Regions from separate parts of the Pantoea nemavictus genome, predicted to be linked through region 3. Evidence: riboswitches for the same ligand, from Rfam matches in the RefSeq annotation. Region 3 holds a riboswitch; each other region holds the start of a gene.
The links. A riboswitch is a leader RNA that binds a small molecule or an ion and turns the genes downstream of it on or off. The one in region 3 is predicted to bind thiamine pyrophosphate.
Positions count from the first base shown of each region.

Region 1: linked by a shared signal. The riboswitch ahead of thiC (phosphomethylpyrimidine synthase ThiC) and the one ahead of WH298_RS23195 (FAD-dependent oxidoreductase) in region 3 are both predicted to bind thiamine pyrophosphate.
Region 2: linked by a shared signal. The riboswitch ahead of thiB (thiamine ABC transporter substrate binding subunit) and the one ahead of WH298_RS23195 (FAD-dependent oxidoreductase) in region 3 are both predicted to bind thiamine pyrophosphate.
Region 4: linked by a shared signal. The riboswitch ahead of thiM (hydroxyethylthiazole kinase) and the one ahead of WH298_RS23195 (FAD-dependent oxidoreductase) in region 3 are both predicted to bind thiamine pyrophosphate.

Region 1 covers NZ_JBBGZW010000001.1:2,364,066-2,367,235, forward strand. Annotated here, with positions in the region: gene thiE (thiamine phosphate synthase) at 1-105, opposite strand, end outside; gene thiC (phosphomethylpyrimidine synthase ThiC) at 102-2,027, opposite strand; TPP riboswitch at 2,118-2,218, opposite strand; gene WH298_RS10815 (Rsd/AlgQ family anti-sigma factor) at 2,454-2,960, opposite strand; gene nudC (NAD(+) diphosphatase) at 3,049-3,170, shown strand, end outside.
Region 2 covers NZ_JBBGZW010000001.1:2,866,818-2,869,987, forward strand. Annotated here, with positions in the region: gene thiP (thiamine/thiamine pyrophosphate ABC transporter permease ThiP) at 1-828, opposite strand, end outside; gene thiB (thiamine ABC transporter substrate binding subunit) at 828-1,814, opposite strand; TPP riboswitch at 1,861-1,955, opposite strand; gene sgrR (HTH-type transcriptional regulator SgrR) at 2,068-3,170, opposite strand, start outside.
Region 3 covers NZ_JBBGZW010000002.1:776,136-779,305, reverse strand. Annotated here, with positions in the region: gene WH298_RS23210 (HesA/MoeB/ThiF family protein) at 1-131, opposite strand, end outside; gene WH298_RS23205 (thiazole synthase) at 143-901, opposite strand; gene thiS (sulfur carrier protein ThiS) at 905-1,102, opposite strand; gene WH298_RS23195 (FAD-dependent oxidoreductase) at 1,086-2,030, opposite strand; TPP riboswitch at 2,160-2,279, opposite strand; gene WH298_RS23190 (6,7-dimethyl-8-ribityllumazine synthase) at 2,599-3,036, shown strand; gene WH298_RS23185 (MFS transporter) at 3,166-3,170, opposite strand, start outside.
Region 4 covers NZ_JBBGZW010000001.1:576,505-579,674, reverse strand. Annotated here, with positions in the region: gene WH298_RS02695 (beta-N-acetylhexosaminidase) at 1-79, opposite strand, end outside; gene chiP (chitoporin ChiP) at 131-1,528, opposite strand; TPP riboswitch at 1,793-1,888, shown strand; gene thiM (hydroxyethylthiazole kinase) at 1,922-2,707, shown strand; gene thiD (bifunctional hydroxymethylpyrimidine kinase/phosphomethylpyrimidine kinase) at 2,704-3,170, shown strand, end outside.

The sequences.
Region 1 (3,170 bases), on a different contig from region 3:
GAGGGTGCGCACCCCGGCTTCTAGCAGGCGCGCGATCCATTCCACGCTATCAACAACCGGATACAGCCCCAGTTTCGGGGCCGTGGCAGGAAAGGCGTCGGTCATACATTTTCCTCTTTAAGGGTATCGGCAGCGTGATAGATCTCGCCGCCACGATTGCGGAAAGTATCCGCCATTTGCGCCATGCCCATTTCAATTGGCTGAGCTTCAGCCTGTTGGCGTGCAGCAAACTCGCGTACTTCCTGGGTGATTTTCATTGAGCAGAATTTTGGGCCGCACATTGAACAAAAGTGTGCCACTTTTCCCGATTCCTGCGGCAAGGTTTCATCGTGATAGGCGCGCGCAGTGTGCGGATCGAGCGCCAGATTGAACTGATCTTCCCAACGGAATTCAAAGCGCGCTTTCGACATCGCATTGTCGCGGATCTGCGCGCCCGGGTGGCCTTTCGCCAGATCCGCCGCGTGCGCAGCGATCTTGTAGGTGATCAGTCCCTGCTTCACATCCTCTTTGTTCGGTAAGCCGAGGTGCTCTTTCGGCGTCACGTAACACAGCATGGCGCAGCCAAACCAGCCAATCATCGCGGCACCGATGCCGGAAGTGAAGTGGTCGTAACCCGGTGCGATGTCGGTGGTGAGCGGGCCGAGCGTGTAAAATGGCGCTTCGTGGCAGTGTTCCAGCTGTTCGGTCATGTTGCGGCGAATCATCTGCATCGGTACGTGCCCGGGGCCTTCAATCATCACCTGCACATCGTATTCCCAGGCGATTTTGGTCAGTTCACCCAGCGTATGCAGCTCGGCAAACTGGGCTGCATCATTGGCATCCTGAATTGAGCCGGGACGCAGGCCATCGCCGAGCGACAGGGCCACATCGTAGGCGGCGCAGATTTCACAAATCTCGCGGAAGTGCAGATAGAGAAAGCTTTCAGTGTGATGTGACAAACACCATTTCGCCATAATCGATCCGCCGCGAGACACAATGCCGGTGAGACGTTTAGCCGTCATTGGCACATAGCGCAGCAGCACACCAGCGTGGATGGTGAAGTAATCGACGCCTTGCTCCGCTTGTTCTAACAGCGTATCGCGGAAAATGTCCCAGTTGAGGTCTTCCGCAATTCCATTCACCTTTTCCAGCGCCTGATAAATTGGCACCGTACCAATCGGCACCGGGCTGTTACGCAGAATCCATTCACGCGTTTCATGGATGTAGCGGCCGGTTGAGAGATCCATCACAGTGTCTGCGCCCCATCGCGTTGACCACACCAGTTTCTCCACTTCTTCTTCAATCGATGAACTTACCGCCGAATTGCCGATATTGGCATTCACCTTCACCAGGAAGTTGCGGCCAATAATCATCGGTTCGGATTCGGGGTGGTTGATGTTGGAAGGAATAATGGCGCGACCGCTGGCCACTTCCTGGCGGACAAATTCAGCGGTGATATTTTCCGGCAGATTGGCACCAAAGCTGTGTCCGGGATGCTGTTGTAGCAGTACTTCACTGCGAATACGCTCGCGGCCCATGTTTTCACGCAGTGCGATGAACTCCATCTCCGGTGTGATGATGCCTTGGCGTGCATAGTGCAGTTGGGTAACGCAGCGTCCCGCTTTGGCACGACGCGGTTGCGGCAGATGCTCAAAACGCAAATGATCCAAGCCTTCATCCGCCAGACGCTGTTGGGTGTAACGGGAACTCAGCTGGTGGATAGTTTCACTGTCACCACGTTCGGCGATCCACTCTGCGCGTAGCCTGGCGAGCCCTTGATGGACATCAATAGTGGCTTCTGGATCACCATAAGCGCCGGCAGTGTCATATACCGGCACCGCTTCATTCTGCTCAAACTGCGGATGATCTTTGCTGCCGCCGATGTGCGTCGGGCTCAGCTGTATCTCGCGCATCGGTACGCGAATATCCGCGCGGCTGCCGATGATCCAGATGCGTTTTGAATGAGGGAAAGCGGTTCCCTGCAGGGAATCGATAAATTCCTGTGCCTGAGCACGTTGTTCACGACGAGAAGTTTTAACAGCAGACATAGCAAGTTTCCTGTGAATGTTGGAAGTTGCTTGTCCAGAGTTCGGAAGGAGTAACAGAAACGATGCTGGGCGCCAACGTGCATCGTGCTGATGATGTCTACTCTTGTTCCCTTCGCAGGTACTAACCTGATCAGGTTCCGCGGATCCCGAATTAACGGTCTCAGCCCCACTGGGCACTCCGACAAGTTGGTGTTTTACGATATAAGCTACTTTGCTTGCTATTTCACGCCTGGGCAGTGCTCGTGACCGTCACGTACTACGTGTACGCTCCGGTCCCTGCGCGCTGTCCGAGCGTGAACTCGCTGCGCACGCTACGCTTATATCGCAAAATTTGGCTCTTGATTGTCGTTAAAGAGGACAATAAAAAAGCCCATTTAGCATAAGAGGGCTTTTTTCGAATAACAAGTTTTTTACAACAGCGGGCATTCAAGCCGGGCGGGCGATGATGCTGTCATTGGCAACCGGTAGATGCGCCAGCTGATTATCCCAGGCAAGTTGTACCAGCTTATCTTCCAGCGTGAAACGTGATTCCAGCACTTCGCCGACTTCAGAGAGCGCCGTTTGAAAATCCACGCAATTATCGTCGTTGATAGCCTGCTGCAGGTGGCTGTCGTAGAGCTGCATCATGTGGTCTGTATTCGCCTCTAATGCCGGATAGATCTGCGCGGCAACCATCAGCGGGTTATCACCCTGCATCTCACTAATAATGTGTTCATACACGCTGAAATGACCGGTTGAAAGGTAGTCCACCAGATTGTGGCAAAAGGCATCGAGTGCCTGTTCATCCAGCGTGGTTAACGCATCTTTTTGTGGCTTCATGCCAATAAGCTCATAGTACGTGACGAGCAACTGTCGGCGGGCATGCAACCATGAATCAACCAATTCATTTCCGCCGCCTACACGCTCTGTCAGGTCATCTAACTGGTTAAGCATATGGGGCTCCAGGTAGGTTATAGTTGTTTATTACACACTTAATATTAGAGTTTCAGCGTGTGGTTTGACGCTAAGGACAACGATTAAGATGCAACGTGAGATCTCAAGCTTAGACGCTGGATGGTGGATTGTCAGCCATGAGCAAAAACTTTGGTTGCCGCAAGGCGAGCTGCCGCATGGCTTATCCACCGAGTTTGGACTTAGTGGCAG
Region 2 (3,170 bases), on a different contig from region 3:
TGAGTCGCGCGGGTCGCGCCAGCCGCGAATGCTCTGGCTGCCAGTGGGAATTGCTTTGCTAAAGCGCTGACTCAGCAGTACCAATAATAAACAACAGCCAAGCTGTAGCAGGGCCAGCAGTGCCGCACGGCCAGGATCATAATCAAAATTCAGCGCCTGATAGATCGCCAGTTCTAGCGTGGTGGCCTGCGGTCCGCCGCCCAGCGCCAGCACGGTGGCGAAGCTGGCGAAGCACAGCATAAAGATCAGTGCCGCTGTAGGCAGAATCTGGCGGCGCAGCCACGGCCACTCCAGCAGTCGAAACAGATTCCAGCCGCGCAGGCCGAGCTGCGCGGCTAATTGTCGCTGCTCGCCTGGGATGCTCTCAAGCGCCTGCAGCAGCATGCGCGTTGCCAGCGGCAGATTAAAGAACACGTGCGCCAGCAGAATGCCCTGCAAACCATACGGGGAAAAGTGGTAGTCGAATCCCAGTGTCGTACACAGTTGTGCCAGCCAGCCGCTGCGGCCGTAAACGCTCAGCAGGCCAAATACCGCCACCAGCACCGGCAGCACCAGCGTCATAGCACACAGACGCAGCAGCAGATTACGACCGGGGAAACGGCGGCGATAGAGCGCGCGTGCCAGCAGGATGGCTGGCAGCACCGACAGCAGCGCCGATAGCAGTGCTTGCTCGAAGGAGAAGGCCAGCACGTGGTGCAGGTAGCTGTCGCTGAGCAGTGCGCGCCAGTCAGTGGCCGGCGCGACCATCACTAAAGCGCCAAAGGCCAGCAGTGCGACCGCGCACAGCAGCAGCGCGGTCGCGCTGCCGGGAATCAACCAGCCAGGCATTAACGGCTAACGGCGCGTTGCCATGCGCTGATCCATGCAGCGCGATGGTCGGCCACTTCCGCTGGCGTGAATTGCAGCGCTTTGGCGGGGACCTGCAGCGATTGATAACCGGCAGGCAACTCGCTTTTAATCACCGGATACATCCAGTTGCCGGTGGGAATGGTCTGCTGGAAAGCCGGCGACACCATAAACTGCATGAACTGTTGCGCCAGCTGTGGCTGTTTGCTGCTGGCCAGCTGCGCGGCAACTTCTACCTGTAAATAGTGGCCTTCGCTAAATTCGGCCGCGGCGTAGTTCTCTTTCTTCTCTTCGATGATGTGGTAAGCCGGAGAGGTGGTGTAACTCAACACCAAATCGCCTTCGCCTTTGAGGAACAGGCCGTAGGCTTCACTCCAGCCTTTGGTGACGGTAACGGTTTTTTTCGCCAGCTTCTGCCACGCATCGGGCGCGTTGTCGCCATAGACTTTCTGCATCCACAGCAGCAGGCCAAGACCCGGCGTGCTGGTGCGCGGATCTTCATAAATCACGCGCCATTTTTCCGGGCTCTCAACCAGCTCCTTCAGGCTTTTAGGCGGATTCTTCAACTTGTTCTTATCGTAGACGAAGGCGAAGTAGCCGTAATCGAACGGGATAAAGGTGTCGTTGTGCCAGCCATCCGGCAGTGTTAACGCTTTGGTATCGACGCTGCTTTTGGCAAACAGGCCGGTTTTCTCCGCTGCCTGCACCAGATTGTTATCGAGGCCCAGCACCACATCGGCTTTGCTGTTTTTGCCTTCCATACGCACACGATTCAGCAGCGACACGCCATCTTCCAGCGCGACGTATTTCAGTTCACAGCCGCACTGCGCTTCAAAGGCTTTTTTGACCGCCGGACCTGGACCCCAATCGGCAGAGAATGAGTCGTAGGTGTAAACCGTCAGAACCGGTTTGGCAGCGAAAACCGGTGCCGCAACCAGCAACAACACAGGCAGAACTTTGTTTAACACTTTGCGCTCCTTGAGGAGAAGATAAGGTTGAGTCGCAAAGGATCTGAGGAGTGGGCATCTCAAATCCCTACGCCGGTATTAGCCGGATCAGGTTCGACGGGTCTTTCTCAGCCACAAAATAAGGCACCCCGTTGAGAACGGCTCATTCTAGACATTTATATGACAGCGCGAAAGGATCACCGGCTGGAAGTCTGGTGCCACGCTTCCCGGTGCGCATGAATGCGCACCTTACAAAACTGCGCCGGCGCGATGTTCACAGCTCCGGAGGCGCAAACCAGGCGGATTTGAAGTCAAACCAGCCGAGCGTATTCAGCCGCACGCCGCGCATGCTGCGTTGCCCCTCCAGCAGCAGCCAATGATGGAAAAGCGGGTGCAGATAGTCGCTGTCGATCAGCTGCTTACTCCACTCCGCCAGCGGTAAAGCTTTCTGCCGCCAGCGCGCCGCGTCGGCTTGCCAGTCAATCGGGATGCAATGATGCATCAAAGGCAGTTCGAACAGCTGAGCAAACAGCGCGTACTCCAGCGGCAGGGTAAAATTGACGCTACCGAGCCAGATATCACTCTCGCCTTCACCCTCGAACCACTCTTCGTAACTGACTTCGCGCGTAATCAACTCAACACCTTGCTGCGCCAGTAACGGACGCAGGGCGTTGGCGATACCTTCATGCTCAACGTGGTTGTTGTACCAGCTGAGCGTGAATTGGGTTAAGCCTGCTGGTTTCTCGGCAGCCGTAAGATCGCGACGATGATGCCAGCGCGGCAGCAGGCCATAGGCCGGGAACCAGTAACGCTGATAGCCGACGCCAGCATGATTAAGCAGGGCGATAGGATTGAATAAATAGCTCACCCAGCGGCGGAAATGCGCATCTTGTCCCAGGTGTGAGCGCTGATCAAACAGGAGGAAATAACAGCCCTCTTCCAGGCGGCTCTCTTCCGATTTCTCATCAGCGTTTTCGCCCTGCAGTTTTACGCCGGCATACACCAGCTCGTCGCTGATCTCCGGCAGCACCCAAATCGATACATCGTCGATCAAGGCGCGATAGCCGAAGTAATCATCAAAGGCGGCAATTTTCAGCTGCGTTTGCTGATTACGCACCACGCTGTAGGGGCCGGTACCAATCGGCTGACGGGCAAAGTGGCGTAGCGTCTGCCATTCGCGTGGCAGGATCATCGCACTGACGCTGGCCAGCAGCCACGGTAGCCAATCGTCCGGCTGGCTTAGGTGAATATCCAGCGTCCAGGGGGCTGGTGAATGCAGCTTTTCGATATGGGAAAACAGCGGTTGACTGCGCACGCGCTCCAGCGAAGCCATCACATCCTCCATTTCCAGTTCGCGGCCATGATGAAAGCGAATCG
Region 3 (3,170 bases):
CCCACCAGCTGCGGCAGCAGCGTCGCGCTTAACCCGCCGGCACCCACCACCACTACGCGCGCGTTGCGCAGTTTGCGCTGCCCGTCTTCACCCACTTCCGGCAGCATCATCTGGCGTTGATAGCGTTCCATATCGCCGCCCATCAGTTGAGATTTGCCAGGCCAAAGATGGGCGTGGACGCACTCGCCATATCGCGCTTCTCCATCAATCCGGCGCTACATGCCGCTCGCCCGGCTTCAATCGCCTGACGGAAAGCGTTGGCCATCACGATGGGATCGCCCGCTTTGGCGACCGCGGTATTCAGCAAAATGCCATCGAAACCCATCTCCATCGCCTGCGCCGCCTGCGACGGCGCACCAATCCCGGCATCAATGATCAGCGGAACATCGCTAAACCAGGCGCGCATCGCGCGCAGGCCGTCGATATTGCGCAATCCCTGGCCGGAACCGATCGGCGCGCCCCACGGCATCAACAGTTCACAGCCTGCCGCCAGCAACTTTTCGCCAACGATCAGATCTTCAGTGGTGTAGGGAAATACCTGGAAGCCGTCTGCACAGAGAATGCGCGCCGCTTCCACCAGCGCGAACGGATCGGGCTGCAGCGTGTCGGCGTGGCCGATCACTTCCAGCTTGATCCACGCGGTATTGAACAGTTCCCGTGCCATATGTGCGGTGGTGACCGCCTCTTTCACCGTGTGACAGCCGGCGGTGTTCGGTAACACGCGGATGTTGAGTCCGGTCAGCAGATCGCGAAATGCTGCACCGGCAGCGCCTTCACGTCGCAGGCTAACGGTGATGATTTCGCTGCCAGACGCGGCAATCGCCTGCTGTAAAATCGCCGGCGAAGGATAGCCCGCGGTGCCGAGTAGGAAGCGTGATTGGGGATCATGATCGTAAAACATCGCTTAGCCTCCCTGCATCGGTGACAGCACTTCCAGCTGGCAACCTTCATCCAGCAGCTGCGTGTCGTACTGGCTTTTCGGCACGAAGGCGCCGTTAAAGGCGGTGGCCACGCAGGCCACATCAATTTGCTGCTCGATCAACAATTCGCTCAGGCTGGTGGCCTGGGTGCTGATGGCGCGGCCATTAAGCTGAATGTTCATAGGATTGCTCTCCAGATAGGCGCTGCATCAGCTGCTCTGCCAGCATCGGTGCCAGCAGAAAACCGTGGCGATACATGCCGTTGAGATAAAAGGTGTCATTTTGAAAGTGAATTTCCGGCAGATTGGCCGGATAGGCCGGACGCAGCCCGCTGCCGCTCTCGATGACGCGCGCTTCCGCTAATGCCGGATGAATAGCGTAAGCGGCGCTGAGTAACTCCATCATGGCGCGGGCACTGATTGGGCTGGCATCGTCGCTCTCAACCATGGTGGCGCCGAGCATGAAATGGCCGCCGCGACGCGGCACCAGATAGCAGGGAAAACGCGGATGCAACAGGCGGATCGGACGGGAAAACTGCACCTCATCGCTGTGCAAAATCAGCATCTCACCGCGCACTGCGCGCAGGCGCGGCAGTTCGGGCGCCGCATGGATACCTCGACAATCAATAATCTGACCGCTTGGCGCATGCGAGCTGAAGACTACGCCGTGGGCGATCAGCTTTTCACGCATCTCCTGCAGCGCCAGGCGCGGATCGAGATGCGCTTCCTGAGCGAAGAACAGACCGCGCGCAAAGCGCCCTTCCAGCGCCGGTTCGATGTGGCAGGGATCGACCCATTGATGTTGCTCGGTCATGCGGGCGAAACGGTTGAGTTCCTGGCTATCGCGTGGCGGCGCCACCACCAGCGTACCCTGATGCTCGACGCTGCTGACGCGCTGTTGCCACCACGCGGCAGAGTGCTGTCCAAGGGAGATCACCTCGCGCGGTGCGCTTTCGGATTCGCACCAGGGCGCCAGCATGCCACCCGCAAACCAGGAAGCCGGACGCCGCGATGCATCGCCGATCACCTCAACGTCTTCACCGCGTTCCGCCAGCAACGTTGCCACGCACAAGCCGGCCACGCCGCAGCCGAGCACGCTCCAGCGGCTCACAGCGCCTGTTCCAGGATGTTTAAAAAGGGGAAGTTCACATCGGCCTCTCAGTGTTGACTGAGACCCGCAGATACAGGAGAAGGGAAAGGGCGCCAACCATCGAGCTTGCCTTAGCGCCAGACAGCCAAACTAACAAGCTGTCAGTCTTCCTACGCCAGTATCAACTGGGTCAGGTTCAAAGGGTCGCTAAGCCGCGCAGTGCGCTATTAGCCTCTCAGTCTCTGTGGCGAGACTCCCCCGACGCGTCTATTTGTATTGCAGGCGATGGTCGCCGTCAAGCGCGGAATAACTACATTAAGGGTGTGGTTAAATTGTTTTCTCCATACTTAAACCCAAAATAATTCGAGTTGCAGGAAGGCGGCAAGTGGGTTCATCCCCAGGAGCATACTGAAGTATGTGACTGGGGTGGACACGCGCAGCCAACGCACCTGCAGCTCGAAGTATGACGGGTTTCGCGTCGGTGGATCATAAACGTAACATATGGTATACAAACACATTATTGCTGAGAGTATGGATTTCTCTCTTAATTTAATAGCGCGAACAAATTACAGGTGATGTCGGAATAATCATGAACAATATTAAAATTGCATTTATTAAAGCCGGATGGCACAAAGAAATTGTCCATAACGCTCTGGTGGGTTTCGAAAAAGAATTAGCCGATCAATCCGTTGAAGCGCAATTAAAAGTGCTGGAAGTGCCTGGCGCATTTGAAATGCCGCTGTTGGCTAAGCGTCTGGCAGAAACCGGCAAATACGATGCGATTGTCTGCGCGGCGCTGGTGGTGGACGGCGGTATCTATCGCCATGATTTCGTCGCGGCAGCCGTGGTGGATGGCCTGATGAACGTACAGCTGACGACCAACGTGCCGGTGTTTTCCGTGTCATTAACCCCGCATAATTTCCAGCCGGTTGAGGTCATCGAAAACTTCTATACCGAGCATTTCATCAAGAAAGGCAAAGAAGCCGCGCGTGCTGTGCTGGCTATTCATAATCTTTCGATTGATTGAAACGTATAAAAGGGAGCAACGAATTAGCTGCTCCCTTTTTAATTATTCCGCCTACCCAAGGTTAAATTTCAGAATAGTGCCAGCTGCATATACGGCAATTATCCGTCCCCCTTCCTGACTTGCCTCGACTTAAT
Region 4 (3,170 bases), on a different contig from region 3:
GATTACTGTGTGGGGACGAGCTGCAGGCCGCAACGCTGGTCACGGCCAACGCCAGCAAACTCATTTTTAGTTTTTTCATATTGATATCCTTCTCCTCGAATGAATGTCTCTGGCTCCTGCCAGGTAGGGGTCAAAACAGGGTAAATGGCGCAATAACCATAAATTTGATGTCTTTCTCATCCTGGAAGATGTTGCCGTAACCACCGCTATAGCTGGGGAGATCGCTGTGATTGTCGTAGCGGGTGTAGTGCAGTTTGAATTGGGTGTCTTTGGCGCGCCCTTGCTGGATGGTGTAAACCAGATCGAGATTCCACGCTGACTCTTTCAGGCGCTGACTTTGATCGTAAACCGGATTGGTGGACGGTTTTGCATCCCAACCGTATGCGTAAGAAGTGCCGACCTGCCAGCCCGGCAATTGCCAGTGCCCCAGATCTACCATTACGCCAGCAAACAGCGCTTTCTCGCCGTTGGCGTTCCAGTCGGAGCGGGAATCCCACCATACATCGAGGCGACCATTGGAGCTGGCATAAGAAGGCGTCATACGTTGCAGGAAGAATCCCTGGTTGCCCTCGGCTTTTACCCAGGTGCCTTCGAGGCGGAAATCAAATGCGCCTAGCGTGTAGCCGAAAGTCAGCGCCTGCAGCCAGGCGAGGCCATCATAAACATCGTTTACAGCCCCCGCGCCGCTGTTGTCGCGGTCCTTCGCGCCATAAAACTGATAGCTGGTGCGCAGCGGCCCATTGGCGAGCGGCAGCTGATAAGACGCTTTGGCAAAATACTGATCCATGTAATCTGCCGCCTGACCGTAAGCGCCTTCCAGTACCAGATGGTTTTTAAAATCATATTTGGCACCGAAGGATTGCAGCCAGGGGATTTCCGTCACGCCATCGGCTTTGCGGAAGTTATACATGTCGCGATACCACGGCGCTTTGTACTCGTCGGTCCACATCCATGCGAGGGAAAGGGCGCCCGCATCGCTAAAATCAAAGGTGGTGCCGGCTTCAACGCCGCGATAGGTTCCGGGCAGAAAGCTCCAGTGTGGTGCCAGTAAGGTCTGTCCGCTGGGTTGCAGATAACCTGCGCGTAGCCAGTTTTCCTGCCATTTCGCTTTGAGCGCGGCCTTATAAAGACTTAAGCCACTCTTATCTCCGCTCCAGTCCTCATCCCAGCGCGTGCGGGCGTTGCTAAAGCCAATTTCGTTCGGTGCAGCGGGCCCACCATGACTCAGTTCCAGCGCACCAAAAGCCGCCAGATCGAGTCCAATCACATCACCCGCATAACCGGATGAGAAATCGAGATTGGCGTTGGCAGAAGCGTGATGCAGGTTGGCATCATATTGACCGTAATTACCTTTTTGCGCGTCCATCTCTTTACGATCGCGCTGGCGTTGCCAGTAGAAGATGTTTCCAGTGAGAGATGAATCGTCAATGAAACCGCTGGCTTGAGTGGGGGAAGTGGGAACAAAAACACCGGCAAACAGAGCCGTAATCACTGCCGCAGTGAGCGGCGCGCGTAAAATCCTGCGCATAGCAAATCCTCCTTGATGCTTCCATTAATAATAAATATTTCCGTACTGTTTCATCATGAAACGAGTTGCGAGGATGCTATTTTTCGCGACGCGAATTATCAATGTAATTTATTACAAAGTATGACGTGGCGCGCAAAAAGAGCCCGTTTTAAGGGCTTCAATCAATACGTTACACGAAGGTGCAGTTTGTCCCTTTGCGAGCGGGATTCAGGAATAAAGGCGTTTGCTTGCTTTCACCTACTGACTTCCCTATGCTCGAAGCGTTGTTTTGACTCGGGGTGCCCCTTTAATACAGGGCTGAGATACACCCGCTGACCTGATCTGGATAATGCCAGCGTAGGGAAGTCAGATGCCTGACCGCATTCGCCTTCTTGATCGCCGGTTGGGAGCTTTATGAAACAGCCTGATCCTCTTTCCCCCGCGCAACTCGCGCAATCTTTACAATTGCTACGTCAACAAGCGCCGCTGGTGCACTGCATGACCAACGACGTGGTGCAAACCTTTACTGCCAACGTGCTGCTGGCGCTGCATGCCTCACCCGCGATGGTGATTGATACGCAAGAAGCGGCGCAATTCGCTGGCTTTGCCGATGCGTTATTGATTAACGTCGGTACGTTAACGCGCGATCGTCGTGATGCGATGTTAGCGGCGGTGCAGGCAGCGCAAAAAGCGGGCACGCCATGGACGCTGGATCCGGTTGCGGTAGGCGCCTTATCGCTGCGCACCGAATTTTGTCAGCAGCTACTTGGTCTGCATCCGGCGGCGATTCGAGGTAACGCTTCAGAAATTCTCGCCCTGGCTAATCAGGCAACGGGCGGGCGCGGCGTAGATAGCCTGCATCAGGCTGATGCCGCGCTGAATGCTGCCCAACAGCTGGCGCAGAATTATGACACTGTGGTTGCGGTAACCGGCGAAGTCGATTACGTCACCGATGGCAGACAAACGCTGGCGATCCCCGGCGGCAGCCCGCTGATGACGCGGGTGGTCGGTACCGGTTGCGCGCTGTCGGCGGTGGTGGCGGCCTTTAGCTGCTTGCCTGGCGATCGCCTGCAGCATGTCGCTGCCGCCTGTCGTGTGATGTCGCTGGCCGGTGAAATGACGGCGCGCAATGTCGAAGGACCGGGCAGTTTTGTCGCTGCTTTCCTTGATGCGCTCTGGACGCTGGAGGTGGCAGTATGAAACGCATCAATGCTTTGACCATTGCCGGCACCGATCCAAGCGGTGGCGCAGGCATTCAGGCCGACCTCAAAGCCTTCTCCGCACTGGGCGCCTATGGCACCAGCGTTATTACTGCGCTGGTGGCGCAGAACACCTGCGGTGTGCAGTCGGTGTATCGCATCGAACCCGATTTCGTCGGCGCCCAACTTGATTCGGTGTTGGATGACGTGCGCATCGACGCGGCTAAGATCGGCATGCTGTCAGAAACGGCGATTGTAGAAGTGGTAGCCGCAAGGCTGAAACGCGCCAGCCTGCCGTTTGTGGTGCTGGATACGGTGATGATTGCGAAGAGCGGCGATGCGTTGCTGTCGCCGGATGCGGTGGCTAGCGTACGCGAACTGCTGCTGCCGCAGGTGTCGCTGATCACCCCGAACCTACCGGAAGCCGCAGCGCTGTTAGGACGTGCCATGGCGCAGGATGAAAA